One region of the Leifsonia sp. 10N434 genome, then DNA from elsewhere that is predicted to be linked to it. Evidence: predicted binding sites of a transcription regulator. Region 1 holds the regulator's gene; the other holds the start of a gene.
What was found. Region 1 encodes HspR, which represses chaperone genes until heat shock. Its sites were predicted from a motif close to AAGTTGAGTCNNNNNGACTCAACTT; they were not measured.

Region 2: the regulator HspR is predicted to act here: its motif matches at 1,623-1,647, upstream of AC1DB1_RS12870 (ATP-dependent Clp protease ATP-binding subunit).

The regions. Positions count from the first base shown of each region.
Region 1 covers NZ_JBFTHV010000010.1:33,515-38,736, reverse strand. Annotated here, with positions in the region: gene dnaK (molecular chaperone DnaK) at 1-527, shown strand, start outside; gene AC1DB1_RS19070 (nucleotide exchange factor GrpE) at 530-1,216, shown strand; gene AC1DB1_RS19065 (DnaJ C-terminal domain-containing protein) at 1,335-2,321, shown strand; gene AC1DB1_RS19060 (heat shock protein transcriptional repressor HspR) at 2,324-2,737, shown strand; gene AC1DB1_RS19055 (ABC transporter substrate-binding protein) at 2,889-4,151, shown strand; gene AC1DB1_RS19050 (carbohydrate ABC transporter permease) at 4,155-5,141, shown strand; gene AC1DB1_RS19045 (carbohydrate ABC transporter permease) at 5,134-5,222, shown strand, end outside.
Region 2 covers NZ_JBFTHV010000004.1:323,194-328,415, reverse strand. Annotated here, with positions in the region: gene AC1DB1_RS12870 (ATP-dependent Clp protease ATP-binding subunit) at 1-1,603, opposite strand, end outside; gene AC1DB1_RS12865 (alpha/beta fold hydrolase) at 2,217-2,918, opposite strand; gene AC1DB1_RS12860 (LacI family DNA-binding transcriptional regulator) at 3,045-4,172, opposite strand; gene uriH (uridine-preferring nucleoside hydrolase UriH) at 4,378-5,222, shown strand, end outside.

The DNA of each region.
Region 1 (5,222 bases):
AGGTCGAGGTCACGTTCGACATCGACGCCAACGGAATCGTGCACGTGTCCGCCAAGGACAAGGGCACCGGCAAGGAGCAGTCGATGACGATCACCGGTGGCTCGTCGCTGCCGAAGGACGACATCGAGCGCATGGTGCGCGAGGCCGAGGAGCACGCAGCCGAGGACAAGAAGCGCCGTGAGACCGCCGAGACCCGCAACACGGCCGAGCAGCTCGCCTACTCGATCGAGAAGCTGATCAAGGACAACGAGGACAAGCTCCCCGAGGACGTCAAGAACGAGGTCCAGGGCGACGTCGACGCGCTGAAGAGCGCACTCGCCGGCGACGACGAGGACGCGGTGAAGACCGCGTACGACAAGCTCAACGCGAGCCAGCAGAAGCTGGGCGAGGCGATCTACTCGTCGAGCCAGGCCGACGCTGCCGCCGGTGAGCAGGCTCCGGCCGCCGACCAGGCCGAGGGCGAGTCCTCGTCCGACGACGAGGACGTCATCGACGCCGAGGTCGTCGAGGACGAGGAGAAGAAGTAAGCATGTCCGACCAGAACCCCAACGGACAGGACTCGAACGAGCCTGAGCACGAGGAGCCGATCATCCGCGACAAGCGGCGCATCGACCCCGAGACCGGAAAGGTTCGGCAGCCGGCTGACGGGGCGGAGGACGCGTCTTCGGACGCGGCCTCCGACCCCGACCTCGCCCACGAGGAGCTCGTGGACGTCGGGCCGACCGAGGGCGGCGACGGCTTCGCGTCGCTCCTGAGCGACGACGACCTCGACCTGCTCAGCGGTCAGGCGACCGCCGACCAGCTGGCCGCCGAGCGGCTCGCGGATCTGCAGCGGGTCACCGCCGAGTACGCGAACTACCGCAAGCGCACCGAGGCGAACCGCGAGGTCGAGCGCGAGCGCGCGATCGGCGACACCGTGAAGGGTCTCCTTCCGGTGCTCGACGATCTGGACCGGGCTGAGAAGCACGGCGACCTCGAGGAGGGCAGCGCGTTCGCGACCATCGCGGCCAAGCTGCGCACCACGGTCGAGCGTCTCGGGCTCACCTCGTACGGCGCCGCAGGCGACCCGTTCGATCCGCAGATCCACGAGGCGATCTTCCAGCAGCCGAGTGCCGATGTGACGGCCGACACCGTCGCCGATGTGGTCGAGACGGGCTATCAGCTCGGGTCGACGATCGTGCGCGTGGCCAAGGTCGTCGTGGCGGTCCCCGCTTAGACGGAACATGCGGCCGGGGAGCGAAGGGATGAACATCCCACCGCTCCCCGGCTTCACAATGCACACTTCATTCAGGCAACATCAGACACAGCAGCAGCAGACGTAGAGAGGAGGCGCCGTGGCAAGCCAGGATTGGTTCGACAAGGACTTCTACAAGGTCCTTGGTGTCTCCAAAGACGTCACCCCGGCGGAACTCAAGAAGGTCTACCGCAAGCTCGCACGCAAGTACCACCCCGACTCGAATCCGGGTGACGCGGCGGCGGAGGCCAAGTTCAAGGAGATCAGCGAGGCCCACTCGGTGCTCGGTGACCCGGAGCAGCGCAAGGAGTACGACCAGATCCGCGCGATGGGCTCCGGCGCCCGCTTCACCGCCCCCGGTTCGGCCGGTCAGGGCGGCTTCGACGACGTGTTCGGCGGGATGTTCGGTCAGGGTGGCGGCGCTCGCGGTTACACGACCCAGCAGGGCGGCAACTTCGACGACGTCTTCAGCGGCCTGTTCGGCAACGGCGGCTTCGGCTCGTCGAGCGGCGGCTACCGCGGTTACGGCGGACCGACCCGCGGACGCGACGTGACCGCGCACACCACCATCGATTTCCTCACCGCGACCAGGGGCGAGACGATCACGCTGCAGGCGTCGGACGGCAAGCCGATCAAGGTGAAGATCCCCGCCGGTGTCGCCGACGGTCAGAAGATCAAGCTGCGCGGCAAGGGCCAGCCGAGCCCGGATGGCGGCGAGGCCGGCGACATCGTGCTGACGGTCAGCGTCCGCAAGCATCCGGTGTTCGAGCGCGACGGCCTGAACCTGCGGGTGAACGTGCCGGTCACCTTCACCGAGGCCGCTCTCGGAGCGACCATCGAGGTTCCGACGCTGGGCGGGGATCCGGTCAAGCTGCGCGTCGCGCCCGGCACGCCGAGCGGCCGCGTGCTGCGTGTCAAGGGTCGCGGAGTGCAGACGGCCAAGGGCACGGGCGACCTGCTCGCCGTCGTGCAGGTGGCCGTGCCGTCGCACCTCTCCGCCGAGGCGGAGGAGGCGCTCAAGTCGTTCGCCGAGAAGCTCCCCGACGAGAACCCGCGCGACGACATCCTGGCGAGAGCACGCGGATGATGATGGACGAGAACAGCCAGGTCTTCGTGATCTCGATCGCGGCCGAGCTCGCGGGGATGCACCCGCAGACGCTCCGGCAGTACGACCGGCTCGGACTCGTCAGCCCCACCCGCACGTCGGGGAAGTCGCGACGGTACTCGATGCGCGATGTGGCCAAGCTGCAGGAGATCGCCCGGCTCGGGGGAGAAGGTGTGAGCCTCGAGGGCATCCGCCGCATCCTCGAGTTGGAAGACCAGGTGGGCGCACTGACCTCGCGCGTCCACGAGCTGGAGAGCGCGCTCGCCGACGAGCTGCTCAACCGCCCGGGCCGCCGCGTCTTCGCGGCGGGCTCGGAGGGCGAGGTCATCTCGATGCGCGCGGGCACCCGCGTGCGCCGCAGCAACCAGATCGTCGTCTGGCGCCCGCTCGAGCGCTGAATTCATCGTCGCTCTTCAATGCAATCGAACCGCGCACCTGCGGTGATCGTTGCTTGACGCATCCGGTGGCCGTTGCTTAGAGTCGCCGTTAATCGATTAACACGTTAATCGATTAACGACCTTGCACCGCCCCACATCAAAGGAGATCGAGATGCGACGCACCACCCACAGATTCCGGATTGCGGCCGCCGTTGCCGCGACTGCGCTGGCCGCCGTCGGCCTGAGCGCCTGCGCGAGCGGCTCGGGCGGAGATGGCGGCAACGTCACGCTGCAGTACGGAATCTGGGACCCGGTGCAGCAGCCGGCGATGGAGAAGATCATCGCCGCGTTCGAGAAGAAGAACCCGGACATCGACGTCAAGATCCAGCTCACCCCGTTCGCCCAGTACTGGACGAAGCTGCAGACCGCAGCGACCGGTGGCAGCGCGCCCGACGTCTTCTGGATGAACGGCCCGAACATCAAGCTCTACGCCTCCAACGGGATGCTCGCCCCGCTCGATGACGTCGATGCCGCGAACTACTCCAAGGGGCTCGTCGACATCTACACCTACGACGGCAAGCTCTACGGCGCCCCCAAAGACTTCGACACCATCGGTGTCTGGTACAACAAGAAGCTTTTCGACGCCGCCGGCGTCGCGTACCCCAAAGCCGGCTGGACGTGGGACGACTACCTCGCCGACGCCAAGGCCCTGACGAACAAGAGCGCCGGCGTCTGGGGCAGTGCCGCCGCCCTCAACGACCAGCAGAACTACTACAACACCATCCCGCAGGCCGGTGGCTACGTCATCAGCAAAGACGGCAAGACCTCCGGCTACGACGACCCGGCCTCGCTCAAGGGCATCGAGTTCTGGACGAACCAGATCAAAGACGGCGTCTCGCCGACCCAGCAGCAGATGACCGACACGTCGCCGGAGGACGCGTTCGTCTCCGGCAAGATCGCGATGTACTGGAGCGGGTCCTGGAGCGCCAACAAGTTCGGTCAGGATGCTGCGACCAAAGACCTCGTGAACGTCGCGGCCCTGCCCGCCGGGCCCGAAGGAAACCAGTCGGTCGTGCACGGACTCGCGAATGTCGCCAACGCCAAGTCGCCCCACCTCGACGCCGCGAAGAAGTTCGCCGAGTTCGCCAGCGGCAAAGAAGCCGCTGACATCCAGGCAGAGGCCGGCGCGGTGATCCCCGCCTACAACGGCACCCAGCAGACCTGGGTGGACTCGATGCCGAAGTTCGATCTGAAGATCTTCACCGACGGGCTGAAGACGGCCGTGCCGTATCCCGCCTCGAAGAACACGGCCGCCTGGACGACCATCCAAGACCAGACCCTGTCGCAGGTGTGGGCGCTGAGCGTCTCGCCGGAGGACGGGCTGAAGACGCTGGCCACGAAGATGCAGGCCGCGCTGGACAAAGAGAACAAGTAGCCCATGTCCGTCGCAACCGAATCGCGAGGGCGCACCGTCTCGGCGCCGGGGATGTCCCCGGCGCCGGGCGGGGCGGCCCCGGCCGCGGGTGGATCCGCGACCCGGCGGCGCAAGAGCCCCTCGGCCTCGCCGTGGTGGGCGCTGCTCTTCATCGGGCCCACCGCCCTCGGCCTGGTCGTCTTCTACCTCTGGCCGACGATCCGCACGTTCATCCTGTCGTTCACCCAGTCGGGCGCGTTCGGCGGTTCGACGTTCGTGGGGCTCGACAACTACTCCCGACTGGTGAGCGATCCGGACCTGCTCGGTGCCCTCGCGAACACGGCGATCTACACGGTCATCGCACTGGTGGGCATCCCGATCGCCGTGGTGATCGCGAGTCTGCTGAACACCAAGGGGCTGGCCGGCCGCGGCCTGTACCGCGTGCTGTACTTCCTGCCGGTCGTGACCATGCCGGCGGCGATCGCGCTGGTGTGGCGGATGCTCTACAACGGTGACTACGGCATCCTGAACGAGGCGCTGCGGGTCGTCGGCATCCAGGGGACGAGCTGGCTGACGAACCCGGCGACCGCGCTGTACGCCGTGGCGCTGGTGGGCATCTGGGCGGGGCTCGGCACGAACATCGTGATCTTCCTGGCCGGCCTGCAGTCCATCCCCGACACCGTGATGGAGGCGGCGGATCTCGACGGCGCCGGTCCCGTGCGCAAGTTCTTCTCGATCACGGTGCCGCTGCTCAGCCCGAGCATCTTCTTCGTGAGCGTGATCAGCGTGATCGGCTCGCTGCAGGTGTTCGACCTGGTCTACCTGATGATCGGGCGCACCAACCCCGCCATGCCGGACACGCGCACGATCGTCTACCTCTTCTATCAGGCGGGCTTCCTCGACAACGACCGGGGGTATGCGGCGGCCATCGCGTTCCTCCTGCTGATCATCATCCTGGGGCTCACCGTCGTGCAGTTCCGGCTGCAGAAGAAGTGGGTGCACTATGAGTAGCGTTTCGAGCCTCTCGACCAGGGGTTCCGAGCCGCGCCGGCGTCAGCCCTGGCTGGTGCACGGGCTGCTTATCCTCGGGGC
Region 2 (5,222 bases), on a different contig from region 1:
GCCGCGCGAGGCGCTCACGGTCGGCTTCGCCGATCCGGCTGACCGGGATGCCGGTCGCACGCGAGATCACCGCGGCGATCTCGGGCTCGCCGATCACGGCATCCGGACGGGGCTTCGCCGTCAGCGACTCGAGTTCGGACTGCACCGACTCGATCTCGTCGCGGAGCCGCGAGGCCTCCTCGTAGTGCTCGGCGCCGACCGCGGCGTTCTTCGACGCCTCCAGGCCGGCGAGGCGCTCCATCAGAGCGGATGCGTCGACCCGCTTGCCCAGCGAGAGGCGCAGTCGCGCACCCGCCTGGTCGATCAGGTCGATGGCCTTGTCGGGCAGGAACCGGTCGGACACGTAGCGGGCGGAGAGCTCGACGGCGGACCGGATGGCGTCATCCGTGTACTGCACGCCGTGGTGCTCCTCGTAGGCTCCGCGCAGACCCGACAGGATCAGCACGGCGTCCTCGATGCTCGGCTCGCCGACGGTGACCGGCTGGAACCGGCGCTCGAGAGCGGGGTCCTTCTCGATCCGGCGGTACTCCTTGAGCGTGGTGGCACCCACGAGGTGCAGCTCGCCGCGGGCGAGGCGGGGCTTCAGGATGTTCCCCGCGTCCATACCGCCGCCCTCGCCGGCCCCTCCGGCGCCGACCACGGTGTGCAGCTCGTCGATGAACACGATGAGCTCGTCGCGGTGCGCGCCGATCTCGTCCATCAGGTTGGTGAGCCGCTCTTCGAAGTCGCCGCGGTATCGGGTGCCGGCGAGCATGGCGGGCAGGTCGAGCGAGACGACGCGCTTGCCGAGCAGCTGCTCGGGCACGCCGCCGTCGACGACGGCCTGCGCGAGACCCTCGACGATCGCCGTCTTACCGACGCCCGCCTCGCCGACCAGAACGGGGTTGTTCTTGGTGCGGCGGGAGAGGATCTCGATGGTCTGCTCGATCTCGTCGAGCCGGCCGATCACGGGGTCGAGCCTGCCGTCGCGGGCGAGCTCGGTGAGGTCGGTGCCGAACTGGTCGAGCATCGGGGTCTCGGACGCGTCGTTCTCGGCGTCGACGGGGGAGCCGTCGGAGCCGACGGTCGCCGGCTCGCGCATGGCGCTGGTGAGCGCGTCAGCGGTCACGCCCGCGTTCTGCAGGACCTGCCCGGCGGGCGTGTCCTGAACGATGACGAGCGCGAAGAAAAGGTGCTCGGGGTCGATGTAGGTCGAACCGGATGCCCGGGCGACCTGGTACGCGTGGAAGAGCGCACGCTGCGCGGACGGGGTGATCGACGCCGCGTCGGCGTCGACGACGTCGCCCGCCTGCGGGAGGCGCTGCTCGGCGGCGATGGCCACCTTGGCGGGGTCGACACCGATCCGGCGCATCGCGTCTGCGGCGGGCTCCTGGCTCACCATGACGCGCAGGATGTGCAGCGCGTCGAGCTCGCGGTGGCCGTGCTCCAGGGCGAAACGGCCGGCCTCGCCCAGGATCTCCTGGGTGCGTCGGCTGAGGAAGCGGCTGATGTCGATCGAGCGCGCGGCACGCGCACGCTCACCCGCGAGGTAGCGCGCGAGGAACTCGTCGAACGAGTTTCCCTCGCTGCTCTCGCTACCTTCGGGAGTGAAGTTCTCGGGCACGAAATCTCCTGTTTCTTGAAAGTTGAGTCGTGAACACTCAAGTTCAACAAACGGGCGGTGCGTTTATTCCTGCGTGCGCGGAGTCGTTCGCCGAGGGGTGCGATATGTCGCTCAAACGGCCTGTTTGAGCGACATTCGGCACCGCTCGCCGCGCGGGGCCACCGCGGGGGCTGCGCGGGGTCGAGTTGCGGCAAAATGTGCGGTTCGCCGGGGGGCGAACCGCGCTTTTCGCGCACGTCGACGGCGCGTCTGGCGAGAGTTGCCCCGCGTCGGGTAGGGCGCGCGCAGGCGCTTGCGTCGAACGGTGCGAAATGTCGCTCAAACGGCCCGTTTGAGCGACATTCGGCACCTCTCGCCACCGCGGGGCCACCACGGGGCCACCGCGGGGCCACCGCGGGGGCTGCGCGGGGTCGAGTTGCGGCAAAAGTGCGGTTCGTCGGGGCCCGAACCGCACTTTTCGCGCAAGTCGACGGCGCGTCTGGCGAGAGTTGCCCCGCGTCGCGTAGGGCGCGCAGGCGTGCGCGTCGAACGGTGCGAAAATGTCGCTCAAACGGTGTGTTTGAGCGACATTTGGCACCCCTCGGCGGGATGGGTCGCGGCGCGCGTCGGCGCGCTAGGCGCGGTCGACGGCGCGGCGGATCGCCTCGCCGAGCTCGGCCGGCTTGGTGAACTGCGGCCAGTGCCCGGTCGGCAGGTCGATCAGCTCGACGTCGCGCATCCGGGAGAGCTCCGCGACGAAGGGCAGGCCCGCGTCGAGCCAGCCGCGCAGCTGCTCGGTCGGGAACTCGCACGCGATCACGGTCGCCGGCACGTCGTAGCGGCGCTCGTCGTGCAGATGGATGGGATCGCTCGTCACGTGGCGCGGCTCGGCGATGGCACGGGCGCGGAACTGGGCGCGCAGGTCGTCGTCGAGGTCGACCAGGTCTTCGTCGTCGAACACCTCCCAGGCGGGAAGCGGCACCTCGTCACCGACCACGGGCAGCTCGTCGTTGATCACGCCGCCTTCGCCGAGGGGAGCGCTGTCCACGTAGATCGAGCGCACGACCCGGTCCGGCCGCTCGTCGATGGCGCCGTGGATGATCGCTCCTCCGCCCGAGTGGCCGACGAGGGCGACCGGTCCGTCGATCGCGTCGACCGCCGCCACCACGGCGTCGATGTGATCGCGGAGCCCGATGCCGGCGCGCGGGGCGTCCACCGCTTCGAGACCGGGGAGGGTGAGGGGATGGACGCGGTGGCCGGCCTCGACCAGCGTCGGCGTCACCTCGTCCCATGAAGATGCGTCGAGCCAGAAACCGGGAACGAGAACGATATCCATGGCACGACCCTAGGGTCAGCCGCCGACACGACAAGTCGGCCGCCGAACACTACAAGTCAGCCGCCGACCCGACGAACCAACCGCCGACACGACGAAGCAGCCGCCGACACGATGAAGCAGCCGGGCTCACGCCTCCGGATCGGTGGAGCCGCGCACCACGAGCGTCGCGACGAGCGCGGGGTCGCCGGATGCGGCATCCGTGCCGTCGATCTGCGCCAGCAGCCGTCGGGCGGCGGCGCGTCCGAGGGGTTCACCCGGCAGCCGGATCGTCGTCAGCGACGGAGACGTGACCCGCGAGTACGGCAGATCGTCGAAGCCGGTGATCGCCAGGTCGCCGGGAACGGACAGCCCGAGGGACCGCGCCGCCTCGAGGGCTCCGTAGGCGTGGGTGTCGGTGGCGCAGACCACCGCCGTCACGCCCGCCGCGTTCAGGGCGGGCCACGCGGCCACGAACGCGGACGCCGCGGCTCCCATCTCGATCACGCTGCGGGCCGCATCCGGTGCGTTCACCGTCAGCCCGCGCGCGGTCGCCGCCTCGACGAGCTGCTCGCGCCGCAGGTCGAAGGTCGTCGTTCCGGTGGTGCTGTCGAGGTAGCCGATGCTGCTGTGGCCGAGCGCGGCGAGGTGCGCGACGAGCCGGTCGATCGCGTTGGACATGTCGTAGTTGACCGCGTCGTACGCCGGCGCGATGCCGGTCGCCGCGTCACGTGCATCCGACGCGCGGGCATGCGTCGCGCGGGCATGCGACGCGCGGGCATCCGCATCACGGGCATCCGCCGCGCGAGCATCCGCCGCACGTGGGTCCGGCGCATCCAGCAGCACCAGCGGCTCGTCGCCGCTGAGTTCCGCGAGAAACGCATCCGACGGCGCGTCCACGAGCAGCCCGGCCGGTCGCAGGCCCGCGAATCGCCCGACATCGGCCGCCGTCGGCTGCACGCCGCTCGCCGTCACCGAGAGCAGCAGCTGGAAGCGTTCCCCCAGCTCCGCCTCGATGCCCCGGATCACCGCACCGAAGAACGGGTTCGACAGGTCGGGTGCGACGAGCACGATCAGGTCGCTGCGACCGCGCGCGAGGGCGCTCGCACCCCGGTCGATCACGTAGCCGAGCTCGGCGACCGCCGCGTGCACGCGATCGATGTTCGCCGCCGACACGCGCCCGTCGGTCTTCCCGTTGAGCACCAGGGAAACGGTCGCCACCGAGAGTCCCGCCCGCTCGGCCACCTGAGCGGCGGTCACGCGAGGGGAGCGGGGCATGTATCGATGCTACTGGCCCCCTGGGCGCTGTCGATTCCGGGATGATCGCCGCTTCGCGGCTCGAGGAACGAGAATCGTCCTGGAACCGATCACGCGTCGATGCGCACGCACGCCGATTTCGGGTTAAGCGCTTGACGTGATAGGCATTAAGCGCTTAACTCTGCCGGCCCGCATCCGAGGCCGACCCCCGACGAAGTGGAGCCTCATGGGCACGAAGATCATCCTCGACTGCGATCCAGGGCACGATGACGCGATAGCGATGCTGCTCGCGCACGGCAACCCCGACATCGACCTCCTCGCGGTCACGACCGTGGTGGGCAACCAGACCCTGCCGAAGGTCACGCGCAACGCGCTCGCGGTCGCCGAGATCGCGGGCATCACGGGAGTCCCGTTCGCTGCCGGCGCCACGCGTCCTCTGGTCCGCACGATCGAGAACGCCCCCGACATCCACGGCGATTCCGGAATGGACGGCCCCGTGCTCCCCGAGCCGACGCTCGAACTCGACCACCGCCACGCCGTCGACCTGATCATCGACACGATCATGGCCAACGAGCCGAAGACCGTGACCCTGGTTCCCACCGGCGGGCTGACGAACATCGCGCTCGCCGTGCGCAAGGAGCCGCGCATCGCCGAGCGCGTCAAAGAGGTCGTGCTGATGGGCGGCGGCTACCACACCGGCAACTGGAGCGCCGTCGCCGAGTTCAACATCAAGATCGACCCCGAGGCCGCCCACATCGTCTTCAACGAGAGCTGGCCCGTCGTCATGGTCGGCCTCGACCTGACGCACCAGGCGCTCGCCACCCCCGCTGTCGTCGAACGCATCGCCGCGGTCGATACCGCACCCGCGCGCTTCGTACTGGAGCTGCTCGAGTTCTTCGGCGCGACCTACAAGCAGTCCCAGGGCTTCGACTCGCCGCCCGTGCACGACCCCTGCGCGGTCGCCTACGTGATCGACCCGACCATCGTGCGCACCGTCAAGGTGCCGATCGACATCGAGCTCACCGGCACCCTCACGCTCGGGATGACCGTGGCCGACTTCCGCGCGCCCGC